Regions from separate parts of the Oceanidesulfovibrio marinus genome, predicted to be linked through region 3. Evidence: riboswitches for the same ligand, from Rfam matches in the RefSeq annotation. Region 3 holds a riboswitch; each other region holds the start of a gene.
The links. A riboswitch is a leader RNA that binds a small molecule or an ion and turns the genes downstream of it on or off. The one in region 3 is predicted to bind cobalamin.

Region 1 (9,943 bases), 1.5 Mb from region 3:
CTTGCGCTTGACCTCGATGATCTCCCCGGTGGGGGTGACCATGGTGTACGAGTAGATGTTGTCCAGGGTGGTGCCGTACTCGAAGGCAAAGGGGCCGCCGGCGTTCTCCGAGATGTTGCCGCCCAGGGACGAGGCCGCCTTGGAGGCCGGGTCCACGGTGAGCAAAAGGTTCTTGCGCGCCGCGGCCTGGATGGCCTGCAGGGTGATGACGCCGGTCTGGGCGCAGAGAATCCTGTTCTCCTCGTCGATCTCGATGATATCCTTGCACCGGGCAAGGGAGAGGATCACGGTGCGCTGGTGCGCCGGAATGGAGCCGCCGGTGGCGCCGGAGCCGCCGCCCCTGGGCACGATGACGAAGTCCATCTCGTTGGCCAGCTTGACCACGTGCTGGATCTGCTCCGTGTCCTTGGGCGTGACCACCAGCATGGGCAGGGCCATGCGCAGGTCGGTGGCGTCCGTGGAGGACTGGACCAGCGAGGCGGGCCTGTCGTCTATGGCGTTGCGGTCCAGAACCTCGGCCAGGCGGTGCTTGACCTCCTTGCGGAAGCGCATGTCTTCTTCGAACTCGCGCCAGAACCGTTTGATGCCCTTGTCCAGGAACTTGGTGTACTCGCGGGACAGGGAGCCGCGTTCCTGGCGGAAGTGGGAGCGCACGGAGTCGATCACGATGCTCGGGTCGATGAATGGGTTGTAACGGACAAGGAAAAGCTCCTCGGCCAGGGCGGCGGCAAGGTTGCGCACCGACTCGGGCCACGTGGCGAGCTCTGCGGGCGAAAGACCCAGAACGCGCGAGACGAGCAGTTCCGACGAGATTGATATGTGGGGTCCCTTGTGTGGCATGGGAAAAAACCTGCTGACGAAAGTTGTAATGTTTAGCGGAAACGTACCACATTACGTGGGAGCGCAAAGAACTGCAAGGCGCGAGCCACGCAGTGGAAAAACGAAGGATATGCAGCGTGTTAGGCTACAAAGTCTTGGCGCCGTCGCCGGACGACGGAGGCGTGGGGTTCTCCTGGGAGGGCGGCGGCGCACTGTCCGGACCAAGGAGCCTGCTGAACGCGTCGAGCATCTCGTCCACGCCCTGTTTGAGAAGGTTCTGGGCGCGCCAGGCCACATACTTGTCGTACGAAGAGAAGCCCGGAAACATCAGCGTGTCCGCTTTGGTGTCCAGCGGGCCGGAGTCCGGAATTGGCTCGGCCACCAGCACGGGGGACGCACCGTTGCGGTCCACATAGAAGATGGTCATCCGGCGCAGGTTGTCCAGTCGGCCCTTTTCTATGCAGAGCTTGAGCACAGGCTGATTGTCAGGCAAGAGGTCTTTGGAACGCACCTCGCCGATTTTCACTCCGCCGAGCATGACCGGCGCCGGTATAGGAAGGTCCATGGCCTGGTCCATGGTCACCTGTACCTCTCGCGAGAGAAGCGGCATGCACATGGACCCGACGCCCACCTCGTCGCACGCGGCAATGCCCAGCGCGAAGATCGCGGCTCCAACAATGGCGGCGAGGCGGATGAAGATTCGGTTGGCCATGAAGAATCTCCTTTATGCATGTCGCGGAGCCTCAGCCCCGCACAAAGATCGAAGTGAAGCGGATTCGTTCCGCACAGGGAACGTCCATGACTATTCTGTACAGCAATTTACCGCCGGATGCCAAGGCCGGGAAACAGCAGGCGCTCGCGCCCCACGGCGGCAGGCTACTCGCCGTCTTGCGCCGCCGCGGCGTCTCACCCGACGCAATCGTTGACTTTTCCAACAACACGGATGTGCTGGCCGAGTCGCTGACAGACCGGCTCATCAAAACCATCGCCCCCGAGCTCCGTCACTATCCTGAAACAGAAGCGCCCGCGCTCACGGCGGCGCTGGCCGCACATGAGGGCGTGGACCCCTCGCAGATCCTGCCCACCCACGGCGCGGCCGAGGCCATTCTTGTGCTGCTGGCCGGACTGCGGCCGCGCCGGCTGCTCCTGGTGGGGCCCATCTTTTCGGAGTACGCGCGCACGGCCAACGCTCTGGGCATCTCCGTAGAGATCGAACCTCTGGACCCGGACGAGGACTTCGGTCTCACCGAAAGGGCCGTGACCTCCATTCTGGAGCGCATTGCCCAGACCAATGCGGACGCCGTGATCCTCTGTTCGCCCAACAACCCCACCGGCCAAGTGTACGAGCGCCTGCCTGAGCTGGCGGCCGGCCTGACCAACACGACTCTGCTGCTGGACCAGGCCTATCGCGACATAGCCATGGACGACGATGGCCGGTCCGCGACTGTGGCGCGCTATACCGATCTGGCCGCGGCGGCCGGCGATGGCGTGGGCGTGGCCTGCATCGGCTCTCTGACCAAGACCTTTGCCTGTCCGGGCCTGCGGCTGGGCTACGTGGTGGGAGATGCGGCGCTGGTGGATTGCGCGACCGGGATCAAGCCGCCGTGGTCGGTCACGGCACTGGCGCAGGAGGCCGGGACGTTCTTTCTGGAGCACAAGGCCGAGTACAACGCGACCCGTGCGCCGCTGCCCGGACTGCGGCGGGAGCTTGCTGCGGCAATCAGCGCACTTCCCGGCGTGGCGCGGGTGCTGCCCTCCATGACCAACTTCCTGTGCGTGCGCCTGCGCGAGGGGCTGCGACCTGGCGACGTGGCCCACGCACTGGAGGACAGGCTCGTCCTCGTGCGCGACTGCGATGACATTACAGGCATGGCGCCGGGCTTTCTGCGCATTCAGGTGCGCACGGCGGAGGACAACACGAGGTTGATTGCAGCGCTAGGCGAGGTGTCGCGATCCCTCGTGTAGGTCCTGCCAATGCCCGCACTGAAAGTTTCTTTAGTTGAAAAGTTTAGGAAGGGAGAGCGCGGGAGGGAGAACCCTTTTTTAGAGCATCTTAGCCTTAAGCAGGCTTAGATGCTCTTATGCATTTATCAGGAACAATTAGTAATTGTTTCTGATGAGAGTCTTGCCTCAAGACGAAAATGCGCAAAAGGCATCCCCCTCGCATTGCTTTTCTTCTATGCCCTGCACGCGCCGGGTGAAGTGTTTGACAAGGGCGGAGCCATCTCCCATACTCCGCCACATATTGGAACTCCGGGAAACGGAAGACGGTGAGAGTCCGTCGCAGACGCGCTGCTGTGTTCGGGATCAGCGCCTGAGGGAGACTCCACTGGATGCGTACACGCATCCGGGAAGGAGCCCCGAATCGGCCGGGCCATACAGAGCCCACCCCGTAAGCCAGAAGACGTCTCGGAGATTTTCGCAGGCACGCCTCGCGCCATGGGCTGCTGACGCCGAATCCGACACGATATCGTGATCCTCCGGGACGGCGTTGCACGACATACACAGCCCATTCTCGAACTCGGGAATGGGCTTTTTCATGAGAAAGCCCGTGTCGCCGGGTGCGATTGCCTGCCAACACTTCTACTGCGCGCGCGAAACCGCGCATGCCCCCATGGGCAAGGAGAAAGCATGCAGACGCATTTGTTGGGATTTTCCCGCATGGGAAAACAGCGGGAGTTGAAACGGGCTCTGGAGCAGTACTGGAAAGGCGACATCGAGGGCGACGCCCTCCTCGCCACGGCCCGGGAGCTGCGGATCAGACATTGGACACTGCAACGCGACGCCGGCATCGAGCTGCTGCCGGTGGGCGATTTTTCCTTCTACGATCATATTCTGGACATGACCGCCGCCCTGGGCGCCGTGCCGGAACGGTACGGCACGGCGGGCGAGGCCGTCGATCTGGACGCCTACTTCCACATGGCCCGCGGCGGGCAGGGCGTTCCGGCCATGGAGATGTCCAAGTGGTTCGACACCAACTATCATTACATCGTGCCGGAGCTCGCGCCGGATCAGCGTTTCCATGTCGATGCAGACAGGCTGCTCGCCCAGATCGAGGAGGCCGGCGAGCTCGGGGCTCCGCTCAAAGCCGTGCTTCCCGGTCCCGTCACCTACTGCGTGCTGGCCAAGTCCACCACGCCGGACTTCAACCGTTTCGAGCTGCTTCCTGTCATCCTACAGGCGTATGAAGAGCTCCTGGCCCAGCTCGGCGAACGCTGCGAGTTGATTCAGCTGGACGAGCCAGTCCTGGCGCAGGATCTGCCAGCGGAGGTCAAAGGCGCGTTCAAGACGGCCTATGCCTCGCTTCTGAAGGCCGCGAGCCCGGCCAAGGTGATGCTTGCCACATACTTCGGCTCCATTGCGCACAACCTGGGCGAGCTCAATGGGCTCTCTTTCGACGCCTTGCATGTCGATCTGGTGCGCGCACCCGAGCAGCTCGACGCCGTGCTGAAGGCGCTGCCGGAACAAGCGCGCTTGTCCCTGGGCGTGGTGGACGGCCGGAACATCTGGCGGGTGGACGCCGGCAAGGCGCTGGATCTGATCCAACACGCCCGGAACGCCGTGGGCATGGACCGGCTGATGCTCGCGCCGTCGTGCTCGCTGCTCCATGTGCCCGTGGACCTGGAGGACGAGATCGCGCTGTCCGAAACGATCAAGCGCTGGATGGCCTTTGGGGTGCAGAAGTGCCGCGAAGTCGCCATGCTCGCGGCCACTGTACAGGGGACACAGGGGGCGCAAGGAGTGGATGTGGCCGATTGGCTCGAAGAAAACCGTGCGGCCTGGACCTCCCGCCGGTCCGACGAGACATTGCACCGCAAGGATGTGCGTTCGCGCATCGATGCGCTCACCCCCACGATGTACGCACGGCCGGTGCCGTATGCCGAGCGCAGCCTGGAGCAGCGGGAACGGCTCGGGTTGCCCCTGCTGCCCACCACGACCATCGGCTCCTTCCCCCAGACGGCGGAGATCCGCGCAACGCGGCGGGACTACAAGCGCGGCGACCTGGATATGGAAAAGTACACGGAGCGTATGCGCGACTGTATCCGAGATGTGGTGAGCCGCCAGGAAGAGCTCGGTCTGGATGTGCTCGTGCACGGCGAACCGGAGCGCAACGACATGGTGGAGTACTTCGGCGAGCAGCTCGATGGTTTCTGCTTCACCCAGAACGGCTGGGTGCAGAGCTACGGCTCCCGCTGCGTCAAACCGCCCGTCATCTACGGCGACGTTGCCCGTGCCAAGCCCATGACCGTGGCCTGGAGCAAGTTCGCCCAGTCGCTTACGGACAAGCCCATGAAAGGAATGCTGACCGGGCCGGTGACCATCCTGTGCTGGAGCTTTGTGCGCGACGACCAGCCCCGGAGCGAGACGTGCCGGCAGATCGCCTTGGCCATCCGCGACGAGGTCGCCGATCTGGAGCAGGCGGGCCTGCCCATCATCCAGGTGGACGAGCCGGCCCTGCGAGAGGGCGCGCCCCTGCGTGAATCCGCCTGGGACGAGTACTTCCGCTGGGCCGTGGACTGCTTCCGCCTGGCAGCCAACGGCGCGGCCCCGGAAACGCAGGTCCACACCCACATGTGCTACTGCGACTTCAACGACATCATCGAGCACATCGCAGCCATGGACGCCGACGTCATCAGCCTGGAGGCCAGCCGCAGCCGCATGGAGCTGCTCGAAGCGTTCCGGCTGTTCAACTATCCCAACGAGGTCGGTCCGGGCATCTACGACATCCACAGCCCGCGCGTGCCCAGCGTGGACGAGATGGCCGACCTGCTGCGCCGCGCGGCCAGGGTGTTGCCTGTGGAACGGCTCTGGGCGAACCCGGATTGCGGCCTCAAGACGCGCGGTTGGGAAGAGACCACGGCCTCTTTGCGCAACATGGTGGAGGCGGCGCGGATCGTGCGCGCCGAGCTCCAGACGTAAACCAGAAAGATGTGGTTTAATAATGGCTTACTACCAAAAGAAAGCGCAGGTTGAGGCGCTGCTCCTGGAGATGAACCCGCCGCCACCGGTGCGGCGGTACTTCCAGGTCGTCAAGGAAGTGTATGCGCACGAGCGCTTCGAGCTGACGCTTTCGCTGTGCGAAGCCTTTGTCCTGTCCGTGCTGCCGTGCGGGCAGGGCACAGGCGTCCTGATGCGCTCCGCGACAGTGGCCAATGCGCGGGCGGCAACGTCGTTCGCCGAGAAGGAGACAGCCACGCTGGATGCCATCTGCACCGCCGTGGCGCTGGCTCTGGTCTTCGGCGTGTCGTTTTCTCCGGTACATACGTTGGGGCTTTCGGGCGGGCATTCGTAAGCGCAGCCGCTATATACACCGCACACCCCTGAAACTTTTTTTCAATGAAAAAGTTTTGAAAGGGGGAGCGCGAGGGGGATGCCTTTTTCAAAAGGCATCCCCCTCGCATTGCTTTTCTTATCCGTTCTTCACCAGCAGGAGCCGGCCCCAGGCGGCCTGGCCCAGGGCAATGCAACCGTCGTTGGGCGGGACAAAGCCATGGACCAGGGGGATGAGGCCGCGGTCGGCCAGAGCTTTGGGCAGGGCCAGGGCAAGGGTGCGGTTCTGGAACACGCCGCCGGATAGCGCCACGTGCTCCAGGCCGAGGCGGCCCGTATGGTGGGCGGCCCAGTCGGCCAGACCCCGGATAAGCCCGAGGTGGAAGCGGCGGCTGATCACGCCGGCGGAGACGCCGGCCTCCCAATCTTGATGCGCCTCGGCAAAGAGGGCGAGGGTGTCGAGGTTGCCGTCGCCGGACACGGCGCAGGGGTAGGCGACGGTCTCGGCCATATCCTGCGCGCCTTCCAGGCGGATGGCGGCCTGCCCCTCGTAGCTGGCGGTGTTAGCCAGGCCGAGCATGGCGGCCACGCCGTCAAAGAGTCGGCCGCAGCTGGTGGTGATCGGCGCGTTGATTTTCTTGTCGAGCATCTGCGGCAGCATCCGGCTCATGGGGCCGAACGTATCGAGCCACGGCCACGGCCGGTTGCCGGGCTCGGTGATGCCCAGGGCGTGGAGCATGCTCTGGGCGATGCGCCAGGGCTCCTTCACGGCGGCGTCGCCGCCAGGGAGCAGGATGGGCGAGAAGTGCGCGACGCGTTCGTGGGTCAGGGCCTCGGTATCGACGAACAGGGCTTCCCCGCCCCAAAGGGTCCCGTCCTCTCCAAGGCCGGTGCCGTCCAGAGCCAGGCCCAGGGCCGCGCCGCGGAAACGGTGCTCGGCCAGCACAGCGTGGATGTGTGCCACGTGGTGTTGCAGGCCGTGCGCGGGCAGGCCGGACTCCTCCACGGCCCAGCGCGTGGCCAGGAAGTTGGGGTGCAGATCGTGCACCACGATGGCTGGAGAGACCTGGAGGATGGCGGCGAGATGGGTTATAATCTCGCGAAAGAAACCCATGGTCTCAAGGTTCTCCAAATCGCCGATGTGCTGGCTGAGAAATGCCTGCGAGCCTTTGGTGAGGCAAATCGTGTTCTTGAGTTCCGGACCCACGCCGAGCACCGTGGGCACGCCGTCCGTGCGGTCATCAAGATTCTGGATGTCCACGGGCGAGGGTGTGTAGCCGCGCGCCCGGCGGAAGTAGATGAGCGGCGGGCCAGGCTCGGCCGCGTCTTTGGGCATGCCGAGGGCGTCGTCAGGCGTGAGCGGCATGACCACCGAATCGTCGGTGCGGATGAGGATGTCGCGGTCGTGCAGCAGGAAGCAGTCCGCAATGTCCGCCAGCCGGGACAGGGCCTCGCGGTTGCCCAGGGCGATGGGCTCGTCCGAGAGGTTGCCCGAGGTCATGACCAGGGCCGGATGGGAGCCGCCGCCGGCCTCGCGCAGGTAGCGGAAGAGCACATGGTGCAGCGGCGTGTACGGCAGCATGACGCCCACCAGATCGGTGTCCGTGGCGATGGAGGCGGCGAGAGCCTTGCCCCCAGCGGGACCGGATGCGCGCGGCAGCAGGGCGATGGGCCGGACCGGGCCGGTGAGCAGCCGGGCGGCGGACTCGTCGATGAAGACATAGGCGGCAGCGGCCTCGATGTCCGGAACCATGACCGCGAGCGGCTTGTGCGGGCGGTGCTTGCGCTCGCGCAGGAGCTGGACCGCAGATTCGTTGGTGGCGTCGCAGGCCAGGTGGAATCCGCCCAGGCCCTTGATCGCCGCGATGGTCCCGGCCGCGAGACGGCGGGCGACCTCGCGCAGGGCGTCCTGGCCCTGGCACACGGGCATGCCGTCGGCCTCCTGCAGCCAGACGCGTGGACCGCACACCGGGCAGGCGTTGGGCTGGGCGTGGAAGCGCCGGTCCAGAGGATTTTCGTACTCCGCGGCGCACTCCTCGCACAGAGGGAAGCAGGCCATGGAGGTGGTGGCGCGGTCGTACGGGATGGAACGAGTTATGGTATAGCGCGGGCCGCAGTTGGTGCAGTTGGTGAAGGGGTAGAGGTAACGGCGGTCGTTTGGATCGGCCATCTCGGCCAGGCAGTCGGCGCAGGTGGCGGTGTCCGGGCTGATGAGCACGGCGTGGCCCTCGCCCTGGTCGCTCTTGAGGATCTGGAATCCGCCCTCGGTCGGCGCGTCGGGTGGCTTGACTTCTTGGGCTTCTTCATCGAGGGAGACAATGCGCGCCAGCGGCGGAATCTCGGTGCGCAGAGCATGACCGAAGGATGCGGCGTCGACCGCCGGGCCGGTGATCTCGATGACTACGCCCTCGGGCGTGTTCTTGACGAAACCGGCAAGACCGCGCTCCACGGCGATGCGATAGACAAAAGGCCGGAAGCCCACGCCCTGGACTTGGCCAGTGACCACGAAACGGCGTTTTTCGTATGGCAGGAATCCGTTGGGCATGGGGCGGATGTACCTATTCAAACGTCAAATTGGAAGTAATTGTGAAAGGTTCGTAAACAACATGTGAGAAAATGGGGATCGGGTAGACATGCGGCGCGCCGGGATTTAGTTAAAAGCGGTGCGCGGCGGCAGGCGCCGTGCATGCTCCTGTTTTATCAATCATACAATTTGTGAAAGGAAATTGGGACGTTGTTATGACGTGTTGGATTGATATGCTTCCGGATGAATCCGTGGCCGCACAGTGCGCCAAGGAGGACCCCGCTATTTGCGCGCGGTGCGCCCTGACCGGACCCACGTGCTGCACCGTGACGCCCGGCAGCGAGGCGAACTGCTTTCCCGTGTCCGAAATGGAGTGGGAACGCGTGCTTGAACACGCCGGCGAGCGCGGGGCCTTTGTCCGGGAGACCAACACCCAGCCGTTCCGACACATGGTCGCACGGCTCTTTCCCGGCGAACACCGGGCTGTGGAAGAGCTTTTTCCCCATCACAAGGTCCACCTGCGTCTTGCCACCACTCCGGCCGGGCAGTGCATATTCGCCTCGGCCGAGGGCTGCGAGCTCCCCAGGGAGGCGCGGCCGTACTACTGCCGTATCTTTCCTCTGTGGGTATACGGCGAGCGCCTCACCGTGTTCAATGCCGACGGGTGCTCCGCGGTCCGCGAAGGCCGCGGCCATCGCGGCGTCATGGCGATGCTCGGCACCACGGAGAACGAGGTGCGCAGCCTCTTTGGTCGGCTCCGACTGGCCTGGGGGCTGGACCCCGGTCCCGGCTTTGCGACCGCTGCGCCGCAGGCCGCAGCCGGTCGCTAGGTAAGACGCCACAATCCCTATGAAAAAGAAAATCCTCATCGGAATCGCCATCGGGCTCCTCGGGCTGATAACCATCGCGGCCGCCGGCGGCCTGGGGCTCTATCTGTGGGCGGCGCGCGATCTGCCCAGCTTCAAGAAGATCACGGATTACAATCCGCCGCTGGTGACCACTGTGTACGCCCGCAACGGCGACGTGCTGGGCCACTTCTACCGCGAGCGCCGCTTCCTGGTGCGGCTGGAGGAGATGCCCGACTATCTGGTCAAGGCGTTCCTCGCAGCCGAGGACCGCGGCTTCTACGAGCATCCGGGCATCGACCCCTCGGCCATCTTCCGCGCCATGGTCAAAAACTTCCTGGCCGGCGACATCCGCCAGGGCGGTTCGACCATCACCCAGCAGATCATCAAGCGGCTGCTGCTCACGCCGGAAAAGAGCTACGAGCGCAAGCTCAAGGAAGCGATTCTGGCCTACCGCCTGGAGAGCTACCTCTCCAAGGACGAC
Region 2 (9,943 bases), 1.2 Mb from region 3:
GACTGCCTGCCGATCTGCACGATGCCGATGACCGGGAGCATGGCGATGAGATACCAGAACCAGCCCATGGCCAGGAACCGGTTTCGCGCGGCCAGCTTGACTACGCCGGCCGTGATTGCCAGCAGCAACAGGCCGGCCAGGAGCACATGCCATTTGGGAATGACCGGCCGCAGCGGGTACAGCACGCCCAGGTCGAATGGCGCGACAAGCTTATACAGATACGCCACGTACGACACGAGCACGTTGGCCATTCGATAGCCGGCCCCGACCCTCTCCAGGGACGAGACCGAATCGGAATGCGCCTGCGCAAAGTAGGCGACGCCGCAAAACACGCCTGACGCGGCAAAGAACAGGCACTTTTCCTTGACCAGGGTCCATACCGCAGCCCACCTGCCAGACGTGCCGCTCCCGAACCGCCGGAGCGGCCAGTAGTCCAGCAGCAGAAGCAGCAACGGCAGCGAGACGAGCATCGCCTTGGACATCAATCCCAGCACGAAGAACAGCAGAGACGCGAGCAGCCATCGCCGTCGATCCCTGTCCGCTGCCTGCGCATACAACGCATACGCATACACGGACAGGAGCGCGAACAGCATGCTCAGCACATCCTTGCGCTCCGATATCCAGGCCACGGACTCTACGTGCAGCGGATGGACAGCGAGAAGCGCAGCGACAACAAAGCTGCGGAATGCGGCGCTGGTGAGCCTGTACAGAATCGCAAAGAGCAAGACACAGCTGGCCGCATGGAGAACGATGTTCGCAGTATGTTGCCAGAAGGGGTTGAGCCCGAGCAGCTCCACAATGGCCATGTGCGAAAGCCATACGAGCGGGTGCCAGTTGCCGGTCTCTAGTGTAGAGAAGGCCCAGAGCAGCCCGTCCCCCGTCAGGCCCTGCCGCACTATGTCATTGTCGTAGATATATATCGTATCGTCAAAAGTGATGAACGACGCGCCAAACACGCTCTCGTAGACGACGAAGACCAGCAAGACCAGGCCGCACGCCAAGTAGAACGGGAGATTGCCTCCGCCTCCATTCCCGGACGAACAGTCGCGGCATTCCTGGCTGCTGGTTCCCATCACGCCCTCGCGCTCGTATTGTGCAATGCCGCCGCAGGAAACAGCGTCACGCCGCATTGACTGCTACTCACCTTTCTTGTGCTTCACCGTCTCCAGCACCGTGGTCAGCGAGGCCACCATGCCCGAGACGTCGGAGAGGTCGGAGGGGATGACCAGGGTGTTGCCTTCCTTGGCGATATGGCCGAACTCCTGGATGTAGCGCTCGGCAATGCGCAGGTTGGCGGCGGCCAGACCACCACGTTCGGCCAGGGCTTCGGCCACGGTGCGCACGCCCTGGGCCGTGGCTTCGGCAAAGAGCTCGATCTCCTTGGCTTGGCCTTCGGCCTCGTTGATGCGCTTCATCTTCTCGCCTTCGGACAGGGCTATGGCCTCCTGCCGAGCGCCTTCGGCGCGGTTGATGCGCGACTGGCGGTCACCCTCGGAAATGGAGATGGCGGCGCGCTTCTCGCGCTCGGCCTTCATCTGCCCTTCCATGGCGGCCATCACCGAGTTGGGCGGGGTGATATCCTTGATCTCGTAGCGCAGCACCTTCACACCCCAGTTCTGGGCCGCCTCATCCACGGCCTCCACCACCTGCTGATTGATGGAATCGCGCTCCTCAAAGGTCTTGTCCAGATCGATCTTGCCGATGGCAGAGCGCAGTGAGGTCTGTGCAAGCTGGGTCGCGCCTATTTTGTAGTTCTCGATGCCGTAGCTGGAGAGCTTGGAATCGATGACCATGAGGTAGATCACGCCGTCCACCTCCACGGAGACGTTGTCCCGCGTGATGCAGATCTGCGAGGGGATGTCCATGACCTCTTCCTTCAGGCTGCGGCGGTAAGACACGCGGTCCAGGAAGGGAATGAGGATGTGGAAGCCCGCGCCCAAGGTGCTGTGGTACTTGCCCAGACGCTCCACCACGAACTCGGACTTCTGCGGTACCACCCGCGCCGTCTTGAGGAACAGGATAATGACGACGGCGGCTATTATCGCAACCATCACCAGGGATTCATTCATGGCTTGTTCGCCTCCGAAGTAAGGGGATGTACTTCCAGGGTCAGGCCGTCGGCGGACGCCTTGCCCGCCACGCGCACGGTCGCACCCTCTTCAATTGCCACGCCGGACTCGGCGCGCCAGAAACTGCCCATGCACTTCACCTCGCCCGGATGCCCCGGCTGGATGGGCTTGGTCACCACGGCGTTGCGGCCGGCCATGGGATCAGCATCCTCTCCGGCTTGCGAGCTCTGATTGCCGGAAAAGGTGCGCAGCGCCACACGCCGCAGGCTGAAGAGAAACGCCAGCGAGGCCGCCAGGAACCCGGCAATCTGCCATTGCAAGGTCAACGACGGGAAGAAGAGCATGGCCGCCGCCGTGAGCCAGCTGCCCAGGGCGAAAAAAAGCAGGATGAAGCCCGGCATGAGCAGCTCCGCCACCACAAAGGCGACGCCGACGAGGAACCAGATGAGGGTTGCGGACATGTATGGGCCTCCGGAAATAAAAACCGGGATGAGGATGCAGGAGAAAAACCTAATTATCCGTCCCGCTTCCCTATTCCATACCCGAGGCGCCTTGGCAAGCTTATGACGCTTTCATGTCCGTCCACTGCGAGATAAGCATACCCGCGAACATCAGCCCGCAGCCCAGAAGCCCGCGCGAGCCGAGCATCTCGCCCAGGAGAATCCAGCCGCCAAGCGCCGCGAACACCGTCTCCATGGACAGGAGTACCGCGGCGTGGGCCGGGTTGGCCCTGCGCTGCGCCACCACCTGTATGGTGAATGCCACGCCCACGGAGATGACGCCGCCGTAAAGGATGGGCCACATGCCACCGTACAGGCCGGATAAGGTGAGTGTTTCCGTAAAAAAGGCGATGACCAGATGGAGGATTGCGCAAACAGTGAACTGGCCGCACGCAAGACGCACTGCGTCGTACCGCGGAGCCAGCCAGGAGAGCAGCACCACGTGGATCGCCCAGAAGACTGCGCCGATCAGCACCATGCCATCGCCGGGCGCCAGGGAAAAGGAGCTGGTGACGGAAAGAAAGTACAGGCCCAGCACGGCGCACGTCGCGCCGATCCAGTGGCCCTTGTCCGCACGCTGGCCCAGGAACAGGCCGATGATGGGCACGATGACCACGTACAGCCCGGTGATGAATCCGGCCTTGCCGGCCGTGGTGTACACCAGCGCCACCTGCTGCAGGCTTGCGCCGCAGAAGAGAACGAACCCGGCCAGAAGTGACGCCCCCCAGAAGGGAAGGGGCACGTCCAGCGTCTTTTCCACGGGCTTGCCGATCTTGCGCTTGTCCAACCAGCGGATGACCGGCACCAATGACGCCGCGCCCAGGGCGAAGCGAATGCCGTTGTAGGTGAACGGTCCCACAAACTCGTTGCCCACCCGCTGGACCGCAAAGGCAAAGCCCCAGAGCAGCGCGGTGAGTAGTAATAGAAGATCGGCAGTCAGCGTGTCACGTTGCATGATATATTTCTCCCCGGAAGTTCACGGGGTTTGACAGCCGCACCCGGTTCTGTCAACCGCTTGCCGCCTGTTGACCGAGGTGCCCCCCGAGGGTAGTGGTTTCCTGTCCGGGTGGCCCCGAGCCGTTTGCAAGGGGCAGAATAGGGAATCCCGTTAAAGTCGGGAGCGGACCCGCCGCCGTAAGCTGCAGCATTGCGCCGTCCCAGCACGCGCCACTGGGGAGTTTCTCCGGGAAGGCCGGGCCGGTGCGCAGCGAGCCGGAAGACCTGCCTGGACATGGAAGACTTCGCAACGGCAACGGGACTCTTGCCGGCCGCGATCTCCCCGGGCACGAAAAACGGATCGGCCCTCTCCCGTGTATTCGGGGAGAGGGTTTTTTCGTTTGCAGCCCCAACGAGTCCCGGATTCCCATCCGGAGGAACCCTATGTCGTCCGTATCTGCCGTCCCTCGTCGGCGCCCCCGACCTGTCTGGCTTGTGTTGGCCTGTGCTCTGTGCCTTATGCTTATGGCGGTTTCGCCCGCCATGGCCGGCCATGGCAAATCAAAGCCCGAGAAGAAAGGCATCCTGCTGGTGGCCTTCGGCACCTCCGTGCCCGAGGCGCGCCCAGCCTTCGACAACATCGACGCCAAGGTCAAAGCCGCCTTCCCGGACGTGGAGGTCCGCTGGGCCTACACCTCGCACATCATCCGCACCAAGGTGGCCAAGGAAACCGGCGAGGAGCTGCCCTCCCCGGCCGAGGCCCTGGCCAAGATGATGGCCGACGGCTTCACCCACGTGGCCGTGCAGTCCCTGCACACCATCCCCGGCCAGGAGTACCACGGCCTGGTGGAGACTGCCCACGCGTTCGCAACCATGCCCAAGGGTATGAAACGGATTCTGGTCGGATATCCGCTCCTTTCGACGTCGGCAGACATGGCCGAGGTTGCGGACGCGATTATCGCCACCCTGCCCAAGGAGCGCAAGGCGGACGAGGCCGTGGTCCTCATGGGCCACGGCACCCACCATCCGGCGGACGTGTACTACGCTGCCCTGCAGTACTACCTGAGCAAGCGCGACCCCAACGTCTTCGTGGGCACGGTGGAAGGCCACCCCACCCTGGATGACGTGATCGCCGGGTTGAAAGCCAAAGACCTGAAAACCGCGTACCTCGTACCCTTCATGTCCGTGGCCGGCGACCACGCCCGCAACGACATGGCCGGGGACGAGCCCGACTCCTGGAAGTCCGTGCTCACCGAGCAGGGCTTCAAGCCCATTCCCGTACTGCGCGGCACGGCCGAGGTGGACCCCATCGTGGATATCTGGATAGAGCACCTCAAGGGTGCGTTCAGCCACTTCGAGTAATACGCCAGGCGCTCGCACGCTGGAATCAACATGAGTAATCCCGGAACACATAGCTCGCGCGACAGGAGCTCGCCCATCCGTGGCGCTTCCTCGCGCGGGCTCGTTCTGGGCGTCGCCGCTCTTCTGCTCAGCGTATTGTCCTTCCTGGCCGCCTGCACCATGGGGCCGTTCCACGTGCCGCTGTCCACGGTCTGGGACGTGCTGACCGGCGCCCACGGCGTCGATGACACGGCGCGTGTGGTCGTGTTGGACATCCGCCTTTCCCGCGCGGTGCTTGCCTGGCTTGCCGGCGCTGTGCTCGCCGTAGCCGGCGCTGCGTACCAGGGCGTGCTGCGCAACCCGCTGGCCGACCCCTTCACCCTGGGCGTATCCAGTGGCGGCGCCTTCGGCGCAGCCATCGCCATCCACATCGGCCTTACCGGCTCGCTGCTGGCCGGCTCCGGCCTCACGGCCTTGCCTCTGGCCGCCCTTGCCGGCAGCCTTTGCGCGCTGCTCGTTGTGCTCATGCTGGGCCGCCTGGCCGGCCCGTTCCGCCGCGAGACCCTGGTCCTGGCCGGCATCGTGGTCACCACATTTCTCTCGGCGTGCATCGCATTCGTGAAATCTTTGGACGAGGAGGCGGTCAGCGCCATCGTCTTCTGGATCATGGGCAGCTTTCAGGGACGGGGTTGGGCGCACGTACTGCTCTTCGCGCCGTACGCTGCCATCGGCACGGCCGTGGTCTTCCTGCTGTCCAAGGAATTGGACATCCTGGCATTGGGCGACACCCAGGCCAGTCAGCTCGGCGTCAACGTGGACCGCTCGCGCATGCTGCTGCTGTTCGGGGCCAGCTTCGCCGCCGCGGCGGCCGTGGCGGTCTCGGGTATCATCGGCTTTGTGGGCCTGGTAGTGCCGCATCTGGTGCGCCTGGCCATCGGCGGTGCGCACCGGCCTTTGCTCGCGGTCTCCGCACTTGTAGGCGGTCTGCTGCTCCTCTGGTCGGACGTGCTCGCGCGCATCGTGCTGCCCGGCGGCGCGGAGTTGCCCGTAGGCGTTGTCACTGCGCTGTTCGGCGGCCCCTTTTTCTGCGTACTCCTGGCCCGCCGCGCCAGAAGGGAGAACGCATGAGCCGCCCGTCTAATATCCTGGACAACTCCACGAACCGTCATGTGGATACTTCGATGCCCGACCCGATGATCCGGGTGGAAAAGCTGCATTGCGGCTACGGCCGTCGCGCCGTGCTCTCCGATATCGACCTCGAGGTTGGCCGCGGCGAGATGGTCGGCCTGCTGGGCCCCAACGGCTCCGGCAAGACCACCCTGCTCCTGGCCCTCTCCGGCGTGCTCGCCCCGGAGTCCGGCCGCGTGCTTCTGGACGGGGACGACGTGCACGCCATGCCGGCCAAGGAGCGCGCCCGGCGCATCGCGGCCGTGCCCCAGCACATCGAGCCGAGCCACGACCTCACCGTACGCGAGTTCGTGCTCATGGGCCGCTACCCGCACCTCTCGTTCCTGGCGCGATACGGCGAAAACGATCACGCCGCGGCCGAGACGGCCATGCGCGAGACCGGGACCATGCACCTGGCGGAGCGCTCTGCCGGCGGCCTTTCCGGGGGCGAGCTGCAACGCACGGCCATTGCCCGCGCCTTTGCCCAGTGCCCGCAGGAAGACGCCGTGCTCCTGCTGGACGAGGCAGCCTCCGGCCTGGACGTAGCGCACAAGCTGCACATCCACGATCTGCTCCGCGCCCGGCACCGCGCCGGCGCCACCGTGGTCTCCGCCATCCATGACCTCAACCTCGCCGCGCTCTACTGCTCCCGCCTCGTCTTCCTCAAGGAAGGCCACATTGTGCTGGACGGCCCCACGGCTGAGGTCTTTACCGAGACCCATCTGACCGAAATCTACGGCGCAAAGCTCACCGTGTTCCCGCACCCGGTAACCGGCGCGCCCCAATGCTGTCTGGTACCAAATAATGACTAGATATTTCTGCGTGTTCGCGGCGCTGCTCTGCCTGCTTCTGCCGCTTTCCGCCTCTGCCCAGGTCTCCATTACGGATGACGCCGGCGACGCGGTCACCCTGGATGCGCCGGCCGCGCGGGTCATCTCCCTGTACGGCGCGTTCAACGAGATCATCGCGGCCATGGATCTAACGGACCGTCTAGTGGCGCGCACCCGCGCCGACGAACTGCCGCCGGAGATCACCGCGTTGCCGTCCATCGGCACCCACATGCGGCCCAACGTGGAGCTCATCCTGGGCCTGCGGCCCGACCTGGTGTTTCAGATGGCCGGACGTCGCGCCGCGGCCGGAGAGGCCGTGGCCGCCCTGCGCGCCAAGGGCATCACCGTGACGGTTTTCGACATCCATACTTTTAATGGATTGTTCTCTGCGATTACGCGCATGGGCGTGCTGCTGGGCGCGGAGGGCAAGGCCGGGGAGCTCATATCCTCTATGCAGAGCCGGCTGGACGCCGTGACCCAGGCCATCGGCACCGTGCCGCACCGGCCCAGCGTGTTTTTCGAGGTCCGCTACCCCAATCTGCTGGCCGTCGGGCGCGGCTCCATGGTCAACGACGTAATCCGCGCCGCCGCCGGCGCAAACTGCGTGGACTCCCCGCGCAAGCTCGTTCGCCTCAACGAGGAAGAGCTGCTGCGGCTCGACCCGGACGTCTACGTGGTGCAGCAGGGCCCCATGAACCCGGACCCGCTGCCCCCCTCGGAGCGGCCGCACTTCCGCACCCTGGCCGCCGTGCAGAGCGGCCATATCTACACCGTGGATGAGCAGCTTTTCTCCCGGCCCGGCCCGCGCAGCGTGGACGCCGTGGAGGAGCTGGCCGCCGCCTTGTATCCGCATTTATTTGACAACACAGGAGAAAAGCCATGAGCTATGGCACATTATATGGTGTGGGCGTCGGTCCCGGCGACCCCAAGCTGCTGACCCTGCGCGCCGTGGAGGTGCTGGGCCTGGCGGACAGGATCTACGCGGCCTCGTCCACCAAGAACGACCACTCCTTTGCCCTGGACATTGCCGAGCCGCACCTCAAGGACGGAGCCGACATCGTGCGCCTCGGCTTCCCCATGACCAAAGACACGAACATTCTGCACACCTCGTGGCGGGAGAACGCCGCCGTGGTGGCCGAGTTCCTGCGCACCGGCAAAAGCGCGGCGTTTCTCACCCTGGGCGACCCCATGCTCTACTCCACCTTTGCCTACGTGGCGCGGGAGCTGGAGCGCGACTTCCCGGAGATTCCCGTGGAGGTTGTGCCCGGCATCACCGCCATGCAGGCCGCGGCGGCGCGGACGCGGACCATGCTCGCCGCCGGCAGCGAAAGCCTGGCCGTGCTCTCGGGCGTGGCGGACGAGGAGCAGCTGCGCTCCACCCTGCACGTGGCGGAGAACTTGGTGATCCTCAAGGCATACAAGGGGTTCAGGATGATTCGACGGGTTCTGGAGGAGGAAGGCATGGCCGGCCGTGCGCGGTTCGCCTCTCAGGTGGGCCAGGACGGCGAGACCGTGCACACGCGGCTGGAGGAAGTACCGGACAAGCCGCACTACCTCAGCCTGGTCATGGTGCCGGCGCAGGAAAAATAAATCGGCGGACGAAGCGCGATACGACCATTGCTGCGCCCGGTCCGCCGTCTATAAATTTAGACAGATCAGTCTTACGCGCTTTGCCGCAGCTGGGCGGCGTGCTCGCGGAACAGCATGGTGTAGACGCAGGCGTTGACCAGGGCCTCGGCGGCCGGGTCGTCCTTGCGCACGCAGCATCCAATTCGCGGGCCCTCGGTGCGCACCACCTCGACCTCGATGTCTCCGGCCAGACTCATGCCGCGGTGGACGATCTCCATGCGCAACATATCGCCGGGCTTGAACTGGAAGCCGCTGGCGCTGGCGTCGAAGGACATGCCGCCTGCGCCGATGTCGATGAGCGGGAGCTCGCCCAGGAACGGGCCCAGCCGGACGCTGGAGCCTCCCACCTCGTGGCGGTCGCAGCCGCGGCGCTCGTGGGGTTCGCCCACCAGCACCTTGGCGGTGTGGCCGCAGTGCGGGCACCGCGCGTCCAGTCCGTGCATCGCCGCCGGGACCTTGCGTTCGTGACCGCAGGCCTGACAATACCCCTTGGAGAACGACAAGACCGTAGCCATGAGACCGCTCCTTGTTTTGCAAACGTGGGGCTGCTCCCCCCGGACCCCAACACGAGTGGGCGCAGGAGAGAGATTTTTTCCGGCCCGGGGGGGCGCAGCCTGTCACGAAGGGGACGGCGGCAGCGGCTGGAGGTACACCGTGGCCACCGTCCCGTAGCCCGATAGAAATCCTCTAGACTTTGTTTTGAATTTATCTCAAATTTCAGAGCATGTCTATATTTCTTCAAATATTTCTTGATGTTATGTGAATTTACATCGCCTTAGAGCGGGTATTGTTGATTAACGTCGGTTTTTGTTGATGCATTTTTTTAAGATTTTCTTCTGGGCCCACGCCGTCTTGCGGTGGGCTTGACGCCACCCGCGGCATCGCTGTACGAACCGTGCACGCGCCACGCGACCGGTTTTCATCGTTTCACCCACCCATATCGCCAAGGGAAGCACCATGGCTCTCGATATCGGCATCGTCGGACTGCCCAACGTGGGCAAATCCACCCTGTTCAACGCGCTGACCAAGGCCCAGAACGCCGAGGCCGCCAACTACCCCTTCTGCACCATCGAGCCCAACAAGGCCGTGGTCCCCGTGCCAGACGCGCGGGTGGACGCCCTGGTTACGCTCGTCAAGCCGGCCAAGGTCATCTACGCCACGGTGAACTTCGTGGACATCGCCGGCCTGGTGCGCGGCGCCTCCAAGGGCGAGGGCCTGGGCAACAAGTTCCTGGCCAACATCCGGGAATCCCACGCCATCCTCCACGTGGTGCGCTGCTTCGAGGACGGCGACGTGGCCCACGTGGACGGCTCCGTGGACCCCATCCGCGACATCGAGACCATTGAGACCGAGCTGCTGCTGGCCGACCTCCAGGCCGTGGAGAACCGCCTGGAGCGCACCCGCAAGCAGCGCGGCGACAAGAAGGCCGCGGCCATTGCCGACCAGCTTGAAAAGCTGCGCGACCACATTG
Region 3 (9,943 bases):
GAACACGGGTCTCCAGGTCGCTTGCAAAAACGCCCTCACCGCTCAGCTCAACGCATCCCCTGACAGCGGGCTGCTGCAAGATTTCGAATGCGGTATCGCCGCCATAGCTTCCGCGGTGTCAAAGAAGATGGTGTTGTTCAATTCGGTAAACAAGGCAGCATAGGGCGGATTGTTTCATGGCCAGGATTGTCTGCGTCGGCCTCGGCTGTATGGACTACATGTTTCGGGTCAACGAGCTCCCGTCCGGTGGGGGCAAGTTCTTCGCCACGCACTATGCCGCGGCCGCCGGAGGCCCTGCCGCTGTCGCCGCCCTTGCCGTTGCGGCGATGGGGCACGAGGCATGGTTCATCGGCCGCCTTGGAAATGACGCCGGTGGCCGGTTCATGGTGGACTCGTTGACTGAACGCGGGGTGAACGCCTCATGCGTTCGGCTTGTGGACGGCTTTTCCACGCAGGTTTCTTCCGTTGTTGTGGACAGCCACGGTGAACGGCAGGTGGTCAACTTCAGTGACGCGGATATCGCTCCGGATGCATCCTGGCTGCCCTGGGACGTCATTGGACAAGCCGACGTGGTTCTTGCCGACGTGCGTTGGCCCGAAGGCGGACGTGCGGCGCTGGAGTACGCCAGGAAAAAGGGCATCACCACAGTCATAGATGGGGATATGGCCCCGTATGACACAACAGCCCTGGTTTCCCTGGCCGACTACATCGTCTTTTCCGAAGGCGGCGCGGAACTGGTAGGTGGACAGAAAGACCTGGAAGCAAACCTTCGCGCAACAGCCAAGGCAACGGGCAGATGGGTGGCCATCACAGCAGGCGAGAAAGGGTGCTGCTGGATGGACGGCGACATCTTCAAGCACATGCCCAAGTTCGAAATTGATTGCGTAGACACGCTTGGCGCAGGCGACACCTTTCATGGCGCCTTTGCCGTGGGGCTGGCGGAAGGCATGGGGATAGAGCAGGCGCTCCGTTTTTCCAGCGCCGCCGCCGCGTTGAAATGCACTGTCCCCGGGGGTTCAACGGGTATCCCGACCCGGGAGCAGGTCGATGTATTTCTCGGCCACGTATAGTTCGTTGGCCGTTTCGTTGTCAGGAGCGAGAACCATGTGTCGACCAACTGAAGTAGTGAAGTGAGGGAAGGGAACATGCTCAAGCGTGCGTTCAGCGGCCTTGTGCTGTGCAATACCCTGATAATCAAGATGTGCGAAGCCATCCTCACCGTTCTGCTGGGGGTGCTGGCGGGGTTGCTGTTCTGTTCCGTCGTCTGGCGTTACTGCCTGAACAACCCCATTCCGTGGAGCGAGGACTTCACGCTTGTCTGTCTTGTCTGGATGTCGTTCCTGGGGGCGCCGGTGGGCATGCGGGGCGGTCACATCGCTACCAACCTCGCCTCTGACAGGCTTCCCAAGGCATGCTCGAAATTGCTGTGCGCGGTTGCCAATGCTGCGGTTCTCTTCGTGGCGATTACGGTAATCGTATACGGCGTTCCGTTCGTCAAACAGGGGATGGCCAGAATCATCCCGTCCATGGACTGGCTTTCCCACGGCTACTCCTATCTTGCGCTGCCTGTCGGGTTCGCCTTGATCGTGCCGCTGTGCATCGAGAACATCTTAAGCCCGTTCGTACAGTCCGAATGATTGAATAGGATATCCGCCCATGCCCCTCTTCATTATTTTCACCATCGTCACCGCACTGATAGGCGTGCCGATCGTCTTTGCACTGGCGTTCGGTCCCTTGCTGGGGTTCTCCCTGCAAGGCAATGCTGCTTTGCTTCAGATCAGCTTGCAGCGCATGTTTGCAGGAATCAACCAGTTCCCTCTTGTGGCGGTCCCGCTTTTCATCCTGGCGGGTGAGATCATGAACGCCGGGAGTATTACCCATCGCCTTGTCAGGCTGGCGCAGGTATTGATCGGCCACTGCCGCGGGGGACTCGCGCACGTCAATATCCTCAGCTCGATCCTGTTCGCGGGCCTGAGCGGCTCTGCCGTCGCGGATGTCTCGGCGCTGGGATCGATGCTTATCCCGGCCATGGAGCAAGACGGCTACAAGCGTTCCTTTGCCACGGCGGTGACTGCGGCTTCATCGATCATTGGTCCGGTCATACCGCCAAGCATCATCATGATCGTCTACGCCTACATCATGAACGTGTCGGTCGGAGCGCTGTTCGCCGCCGGTTTCATACCAGGCCTGTTGATGGGTGTGGGGCTAATGATCATGACGGCCTTCATCGCCCGGAAGCATAATCTGCCGAAGCAGGAGAGCAGGGCCACGGCAAGGGAAGTCGCCCATGCGTCGTTCGAGGGCTTTTTTCCGCTCCTTACCCCGGTCATCATTCTGGGCGGCATCCTGCTGGGCATTGTTTCCCCCACCGAGGCTGCTGCGGTCGCGGTGGTCTACGCGCTCATCCTGAGCCTTGCGATTCGATCGCTGAAGGTTGGCGATTTGGCAAAGATATTGCGCCGGTCTGCAGGTTCCTCAGCGATCATCCTGCTGATGATCGGCTCGGCTTCGCTGTTCGGCTGGGTGCTGAATATTGCAGGCGTGCCACAATCGCTTGCGCGGCTTGTGATCGGCCTGACCGACAATGCGGCCGTGTTCCTGATTGTCGCCAATGTGCTGTTGCTGATTACAGGCATGTTTCTCGATGCGGGACCAGCGATTTTGATCCTGGGGCCGATCCTGGGACCGACCATGCTGGGTCTGGGCATCAACCCGGTCCATTTCGCCGTGATCATGTGCCTCAACCTGACCATGGGGTTGGCGACACCGCCGTTTGGTTTGGCGCTGTTCGCCTCTTCCGCCGTGTCGGGCGTCAAGGTCGAGACAATCGTTCGCGAGATGCTGCCTTTCTACCTAATCCAGGGCCTCGTTCTGATTCTGATAACGTTCTGCCCGGTGATATCGCTTACTCTGCCAAGATTGTTGGGATTTCCTGTATGACAAACAACCTTTCAAAGAAGGAGTGCATGATGAAGCTCACCATGTGTATCGTCGCGTTTGTGGTTATGGTCGGGCTGATGGCCAACCCGGCGGCTGCGGCGGACTTCACCCTGAAGATTGCCCATGCGGGTCCGGCCACAATGAACAACGACGATTACGTCGGGTCGACCTCCCTCAAAAAGTACATCGAGGAAAAGTCGGATGGCGCGATCGAGGTTCAGATCTTTCCCGGCAACCAGCTCGGCAATTATCAAGAGGTAATGGAGCAGGTGAACGCCGGTGTTCTGGAATCGGCTCACGTTTCCATCGGCGGCGTGACTCCGTTCATCCCGGAGCTGAGTGTTGTGGATCTGCAGTATGTCCTGCCCAATGACGAGGTGGCCTACGCATTCATGGCAGGGTCCTTCACCGACAAGATGCGCGATGCGATCCTTGAACAGCTGCCCAATGTCAGGCTGACCGCAGTCAGCGACGGCGGCCGCTGGCGTTCATTCTTCACCACGGACAAGGCAATCCATACGGCTGACGATCTGAAAGGACTGAAGATCAGGACCATCAGCTCTTCGTTGCAGCAGGAGTTCGTCAAGAGCCTCGGCGCCTCGGCAACGCCTGTCGCCTGGGGCGAGCTGTATACGGCGCTGGCCACCGGCGTTGTCGACGGCACCAAGAACGGCACGCCGGACGTCATGTCCAACAAGTTTTACGAGAGCATCAAGCACCTGATCCTGGATCGCCACACCTTCCTCTTTGGCTACTACTTTGTCAGCGACAGCTGGCTGAAGAGCCTGCCCGAGAACCTGCAGAAGGTCGTGCTGGACGGGTTCACCGCAGCCGCCGCAGAGCAGACCAAGTTCAATGCAGAGACGGAAGCCAGCGCCAACGAGGACTTTATCGCCGCGGGCGGCGAGATCTACGAGCCCACGGCCGCGGACCGGGAGACGTTCCTCGGCGCCAGGCAGCATATGGAGGACTGGTACGTCGAAAAGTATGGCGACAAATGGTTGAAGATCATGCTCAGCGCCGTGGAAGAAGCACAAGCGAAAGTAAACAATCAGTGACACTGGTTGTGTAACGTCTATAATGTGTCTCTATGAGTGGCGGGGCGTCAGCGTGGCGCCCCGTTACTTTTGGGACGGAGGTTTTTTGAGATGAAAGCGATGGGTTTTCCGCTGGTGTACAAGCTGGGGGACGGACTACTTGATAACATTGGAGAGTATGTCCGGCCGTTCGGTAAAAAGCCCCTGGTTGTCGCCGATGCGTTTGTCAGGAGTCTTTATGAAGAGGCGCTTGTTCAGGCCTTGAAGCGAGAGGACATTACGCCGCTGTTTGTGGACTTTGGCGGCGAATGCTCTCCTGCTGCTATCGAAAGCGCGTCACAAAAAGCCCGGGACGAAGGCTGCGACTGCGTTCTCGGCTTTGGCGGCGGCAAGGCCATCGATACCGCCAAGGCCGTGAAGATCGAAACCGGCATCCACGTGATCATCGTGCCGACAATCGCGTCCAACGACTCCGCCACCGGCAGGCTTGCCATCACCTACAACGACGACGGCACCTTCATCGGACCGCGGTTTCTGGAAAACAATCCGGATGCGGTGCTGGTCGATACAGGGATTGTAGCCCGCGCGCCTGTCCGGTTTTTCATAGCAGGCATTGCGGATGCGCTGGTCACGAAGTTCGAGGCAGATCAGTGTGTCGCTTCCGGTTGCGATAACTTCTTCGGCGCCAGACCGACCGAGGCCGCCATCTGTCTTGCCGACGCCTGCTATACGATCGTACGCAAATATGCTCCGGAGGCGGTTCGCCACGTGCGGGAGCAGCGCGTCAGCGAGGCTGTCGAGAAGGTCGTCGAGGCCAACACGCTTTTGAGCGGGCTTGGCTTTGAAGGCTGCGGTGTGGCCGCCGCGCACGCCATCGGCATGGCCCTGGCGGATTTGCCGGGAGCCAAGGGCGTGTTGCACGGCGAGGAGGTCGCGTTGGGGCTGATCGCCCAGTTCATGCTGGAAAAACGAGACGACGCGTTCATGAAGGATATGCTGGACTTCTACACCGCGGTGGGTCTGCCGGCATCACTGAAAGACCTGGGCATACCCGAACCGGATGCAGAACAGCTTCGCAAGACGGCAACGTTTGTGCTCCGCCCGAAAAGCCGCATCCACAATATGTCCATCCCGGTGACGATCGAGAGTGTTGAAGAGGCCATAACGCAGGCGAATAAATTCGTAGCGGCCTATAGAGCCGGCTCCTCGGACAGCTGAGCGGCGGTGCGGTGGAAATATGGTGACGGGCTGCGCCGCCTTCCCGGGCTAGGTCAGACAGGGCGCCCCTCTGGCCTGGGGTTTTGATATAGATACATCGGCTTGCCGCCGTCACAAGTGGAATGCGGTCGTCCGGTGTTGTCGAAGTCGAAGGTTCCCCACCCACCATATGAACGCGGGCTGAAAGCCCCTGCGTCGGTAGCTCGATTCTGTCCCTTGGCCATGACATTTAACAGGGTGACCGTGTTTCACGGCACCCTCTTTTTCATGGCGCAGCAGGGGCTTTTCCCGCGCCGCCTCGATGATCCGAGATTCTTTTGAGGGGTGGAAGCGTCCAGCACATCCATATGAGTCGAACACCTGCCAGAAGGTGCTCGCCGTGCCGTCGCGGAGCTTCCGGCAGAGCCTCCATCCGAGGCAGGAACGATTCGTTGAGATTTTTTCTAGAATTTTTTCCTGTCAGCCAAATTGGCTCGGTTAATTCCGTAATTTCAACCCATTGTCAGCTTGCAGTGCTGTCACTTTCTGGCATTTTCTATAAATAAACCAATCTCTTATGTGGCAGGCGCGATTTGACTTTGCAGTCCGCCAGCTCTAAAAAATGACCAGAGCAGGTGCCCGGACCAGTCCGGGTGAAAAGGGAATCCGGTGCGAATCCGGAGCTGCCCCGCAGCGGTGAACGGGAACGAGCCCCCACAGTGAGACACTGGCGAGCATGCCGGGAAGTCGGGGGGCGAGGAAGGCGGCGAGCATGCCGCACACGCCCGCAAGTCCGAAGACCTGCCCGCTCCCGTCAGGACCGAGCGTCCCGGCGGTTTGACGCGTGAGCCTCGTGGGAGGGCCGTGCGGCAGATCGAAAGGGAACATGTTCCATGTTCTCCGGCTGCAGGCGCTGACCCCCGCGTCATCGCTAAAACCTTCAGCAGTCGGAGATCATAATGTCCCAGAACGTCCAACGCCTCACTGAACCTCTTCCAGATCAGGCTGCTCCCGCCGCCATACTCACGCCCCTGCGACCCATTGCGCCGCCGGTCCAGGTGCGCAAGCGTAGCGGCGAGGTCATCGATTTCAATGTCGATAAGATCCGCTCGGCCATCCGCCGTGCGGGCGCGGCTACGGACGAATTCGACGACGCCGAGGCCGGCCTGCTCACCGCACAGGTGGTGAAGGTCCTGTCGCATCGCTTCTCGGGCCGTGTGCCGGATATTGAAAACATCCAGGACACGGTGGAGCAGGCCCTTATCTCAGCCAATCATTTCAGGACCATGCGCGCCTACAGCGTGTACCGCGAGCAGCGCGCCAAGCTCCGCCAGGACAGGAAGACCGTGGTGGACGTGGCGTCAAGCATGAACGAGTACCTGGACCGGCAGGATTGGCGGGTCAACGCCAACGCCAACCAGGGATACTCGCTCGGCGGGCTCATACTGAACGTCTCCGGCAAGGTGACGGCCAACTACTGGCTGAACCACGTGTACCCGCCGGAGGTGGGCCGGGCGCACCGCGAGGGCGACATGCACATCCACGACCTGGATATGCTCTCCGGCTACTGCGCGGGCTGGTCCCTGCGGACGCTTCTGACCGAGGGCCTGAACAACGTGCCCGGCAAGGTGGAGGCCAAACCTCCCAAGCACCTCTCCAGCGCCGTGGGCCAGATCGTGAACTTTCTTGGAACGTTGCAGAACGAATGGGCGGGCGCGCAGGCCTTCAGCTCTTTCGATACCTATATGGCTCCCTTCCTGCGCAAGGACAAGCTCGCCTACGAAGAGGTGCGCCAGTGCATCCAGGAGCTCATTTACAACCTGAACGTGCCATCGCGCTGGGGCACGCAGACGCCTTTCACCAACCTCACCTTCGACTGGACCTGCCCGGAGGATCTCGTCGAGCAGCATCCGGTCATCGGCGGGGAGGAGATGCCCTTCACCTACGGCGAGCTGCAGGCCGAGATGGACATGATCAACCGCGCCTACATCGAGGTCATGACCGCGGGAGACGCAAAGGGCCGGGTGTTCACCTTTCCCATCCCCACGTACAACATCACCAAGGATTTTCCCTGGGACAACCCCAACGTGGACCTGCTCTTCGAGATGACCGCCAAGTACGGCCTGCCGTACTTCCAGAACTTCGTGAACTCGGACCTGGAGCCCAACATGGTGCGCTCCATGTGCTGCCGTCTGCAGCTGGACCTGCGCGAGCTGCTGAAGCGCGGCAATGGGCTCTTCGGCAGCGCGGAGCAGACCGGGTCGCTGGGCGTGGTCACCATCAACTGCGCGCGCCTGGGCTACCTTCTCCGCGGGGATGAGCGCGCACTGTTCGCCCGCCTGGACGCCTTGCTGGAGACCGCGCGCACGAGCCTTGAGATCAAGCGCAAGGAGATCCAGTCGCGCATGGACGCCGGGCTCTTCCCCTACACCAAGCGCTACCTGGGCTCGCTCCGCAACCACTTCAACACCATCGGCGTCAACGGCATCAACGAGATGATCCGTAACTTCACGGACGACCGGGAGGACATCACCACGGACGACGGCTATGCCTTTGCCGTGCGCTTCCTGGACCACGTGCGGACGCGCATGACGGAGTTCCAGGAGGAGACCGGGCATCTGTACAACCTGGAAGCCACCCCGGCGGAGGGCACGACGTACCGCTTCGCCAAGGAGGACCGCCGCCGCTTCCCGGACATCCTGCAGGCAGGCACCAAGGAACAGCCGTACTACACCAACTCCTCCCAGCTGCCCGTGAACTTCACGGACGACCCCTTCGAGGCGCTGGCCCGGCAGGAGGAGCTGCAGCGCAAATACACCGGCGGCACGGTGCTGCACCTGTACATGGGTGAGCGCGTTTCCAGCTCGGCCGCCTGCAAGGAGCTGGTGCGCCGGTCCCTCTCGCGCTTCGCTCTGCCCTACATTACGGTGACGCCGACCTTCTCCGTGTGCCCCAGCCACGGCTACCTCGCGGGCGAGCACGAGACCTGCCCCACCTGTGCGGGCGAAGGCCGCGATCAGGCGTGCGAGGTCTGGACCCGCGTCATGGGCTACTACCGGCCGCGCTCGGCCTTCAACATAGGCAAGAAGGGCGAGTACGACGAGCGCGTGTGCTTCAGCGAGCCTGCGCACGATAACGCGGTGCCCGCGTGACGTCTTTGAACCTTGAAAGTGGGGCCGCCGACCTGGTCGTGGGCGGCCTCACCCCCCTGAGCACGGCGGATTGGCCGGAAAAGCTGGCCGCCGTGGTCTTTTGCCAGGGCTGCACCTGGCGTTGCCCCTACTGCCACAATGCGGTCCTGAGGCCATTCGGCGAAGGGGAACGCCCCTGGTCGGAGGTCCTGCGCTGGCTTGAATCCCGGCAGGGCCTGCTGGACGCCGTGGTGTTCTCGGGCGGCGAGCCACTGCTCCAACCGGGCCTGGAAGACTCCATGCGCCATGTACGCGACCTGGGCTTCGAGGTGGGGCTGCACACCAGCGGCATGACGCCCCGGGCCCTGGCGCGCGTGCTGCCCCTGTGCGGCTGGGTCGGGTTCGACCTGAAGGCTCCCCGCCCGGTCTATGCGCGCATTACAGGCGCACCGGAGAGCGCGGACAAGGCCTGGGAAAGCCTGGCCATGCTGCAGGAGGCGGGCATTCCTTTCGAGCTGCGCACCACGTGGCATCCGTCGCTGCTTTCCGAAGAGGAGCTGTGTGAGGTGGCTGGAGAAATCGCCGCCCTGCCAAGGGCGGCAGGTCAGCTTACATGGGCGCTGCAGGCCTTCCAGCCGGATGGCTGCGCCGATGAGCGCCTGGCTGCGTCCGACCGCGCGCATGTATCCGAGCAGCTTGCGGCGCTGCTGCGGCAGGCTCTGGGAGCTGGAGCGCGGCTGGTGGTCCGGGCCTAGGCCCGCGCCGGCCTGTCAGGCCCGGCAGGCTGTCTAATCCAACAGTCTTAGGATTCAGGCTATCATAACAGCAACTCTCCCCCTGCCGGAGGAGAGGGAGAGTTCGCTGCAAGTCGCAACGTCCCAGGCATGCCGGTATGTGCCCATACAGGATATGCCCAAGGACGTCGGTTTTCGTTCTATTTGACCACGATCAGCTCATACTCCCGGGTCCCCAGACCGATCTTCTCGGCGTGCTCCAGGCAGGTCTTCCATTCGGACTCGGGTCTGGTGTTGGTGAAGTGGTCGTGATGGTCCACGAAATCCGACTTCGCCATGTTGTCGGCGAGCTGGCTGCCAGGCAGCGGGGTGGCCGCCATGCAGGCGTCCACGCAGGCCTGGTCCAGGGCCAGAGGGTCGAAGGATGCGTACATGCCGATGTTCGGCAGAATCGGCACGTCGTTTTCACCGTGGCAGTCGCAGTTGGGGGAGACGTCCACAATCAGCGAGATGTGGAAGTGCGGACGGCCATCCACAACAGCCTTGGTGTACTCCGCCATGCGGCAGTTCAGCGATGCCACAGCCGCGTTGAAGCCGAAGGAGATGGCGTCGAAGTTACATGCTCCAAGGCAACGTCCGCAGCCCACGCAGTTCTCCTGGATGACGTGCGCCTTCTTGATCTCGGAGTTGAACTCCAGGGCGTTGTTGGCGCATTCCTTCAGGCAGGTGCGGCAGCCTTTGCACAGCTCTTCGTCGACGGACGCCTTGCTGTCGCTGTGCTGCTCCGTCTTGCCCGCGCGTGAGCCGCAGCCCATGCCTATGTTCTTGATGGCGCCGCCGAACCCGGTCACCTCGTGGCCCTTGAAGTGGGTCAGGCTGATGAAGACATCCGCGTCCATCACGG

Region 1: linked by a shared signal. The riboswitch ahead of metE (5-methyltetrahydropteroyltriglutamate--homocysteine S-methyltransferase) and the one ahead of E8L03_RS12885 (ribonucleoside triphosphate reductase) in region 3 are both predicted to bind cobalamin.
Region 2: linked by a shared signal. The riboswitch ahead of E8L03_RS07765 (sirohydrochlorin cobaltochelatase) and the one ahead of E8L03_RS12885 (ribonucleoside triphosphate reductase) in region 3 are both predicted to bind cobalamin.

Annotation. Positions count from the first base shown of each region.
Region 1 is NZ_CP039543.1:4,419,005-4,428,947, forward strand. It holds gene E8L03_RS19355 (FAD-binding and (Fe-S)-binding domain-containing protein) at 1-840, opposite strand, end outside; gene E8L03_RS19360 (MlaD family protein) at 965-1,531, opposite strand; gene E8L03_RS19365 (aminotransferase class I/II-fold pyridoxal phosphate-dependent enzyme) at 1,618-2,784, shown strand; cobalamin riboswitch at 3,057-3,247, shown strand; gene metE (5-methyltetrahydropteroyltriglutamate--homocysteine S-methyltransferase) at 3,451-5,739, shown strand; gene E8L03_RS19375 (hypothetical protein) at 5,762-6,112, shown strand; gene hypF (carbamoyltransferase HypF) at 6,230-8,635, opposite strand; gene E8L03_RS19385 (zinc/iron-chelating domain-containing protein) at 8,848-9,444, shown strand; gene E8L03_RS19390 (penicillin-binding protein 1A) at 9,464-9,943, shown strand, end outside.
Region 2 is NZ_CP039543.1:1,721,707-1,731,649, forward strand. It holds gene E8L03_RS07745 (tetratricopeptide repeat protein) at 1-1,130, opposite strand, end outside; gene E8L03_RS07750 (SPFH domain-containing protein) at 1,137-2,069, opposite strand; gene E8L03_RS07755 (NfeD family protein) at 2,066-2,530, opposite strand; gene E8L03_RS07760 (DMT family transporter) at 2,631-3,524, opposite strand; cobalamin riboswitch at 3,617-3,812, shown strand; gene E8L03_RS07765 (sirohydrochlorin cobaltochelatase) at 4,031-4,867, shown strand; gene E8L03_RS07770 (FecCD family ABC transporter permease) at 4,898-5,974, shown strand; gene E8L03_RS07775 (ABC transporter ATP-binding protein) at 5,971-6,825, shown strand; gene E8L03_RS07780 (ABC transporter substrate-binding protein) at 6,818-7,726, shown strand; gene cobI (precorrin-2 C(20)-methyltransferase) at 7,723-8,433, shown strand; gene E8L03_RS07790 (PilZ domain-containing protein) at 8,505-8,987, opposite strand; gene ychF (redox-regulated ATPase YchF) at 9,430-9,943, shown strand, end outside.
Region 3 is NZ_CP039543.1:2,917,445-2,927,387, reverse strand. It holds gene E8L03_RS12915 (class II fructose-bisphosphate aldolase) at 1-163, shown strand, start outside; gene E8L03_RS12910 (PfkB family carbohydrate kinase) at 177-1,070, shown strand; gene E8L03_RS12905 (TRAP transporter small permease) at 1,146-1,637, shown strand; gene E8L03_RS12900 (TRAP transporter large permease) at 1,657-2,940, shown strand; gene dctP (TRAP transporter substrate-binding protein DctP) at 2,937-3,998, shown strand; gene E8L03_RS12890 (glycerol dehydrogenase) at 4,089-5,195, shown strand; cobalamin riboswitch at 5,791-5,997, shown strand; gene E8L03_RS12885 (ribonucleoside triphosphate reductase) at 6,134-8,326, shown strand; gene E8L03_RS12880 (anaerobic ribonucleoside-triphosphate reductase activating protein) at 8,323-9,060, shown strand; gene E8L03_RS12875 (DUF362 domain-containing protein) at 9,240-9,943, opposite strand, start outside.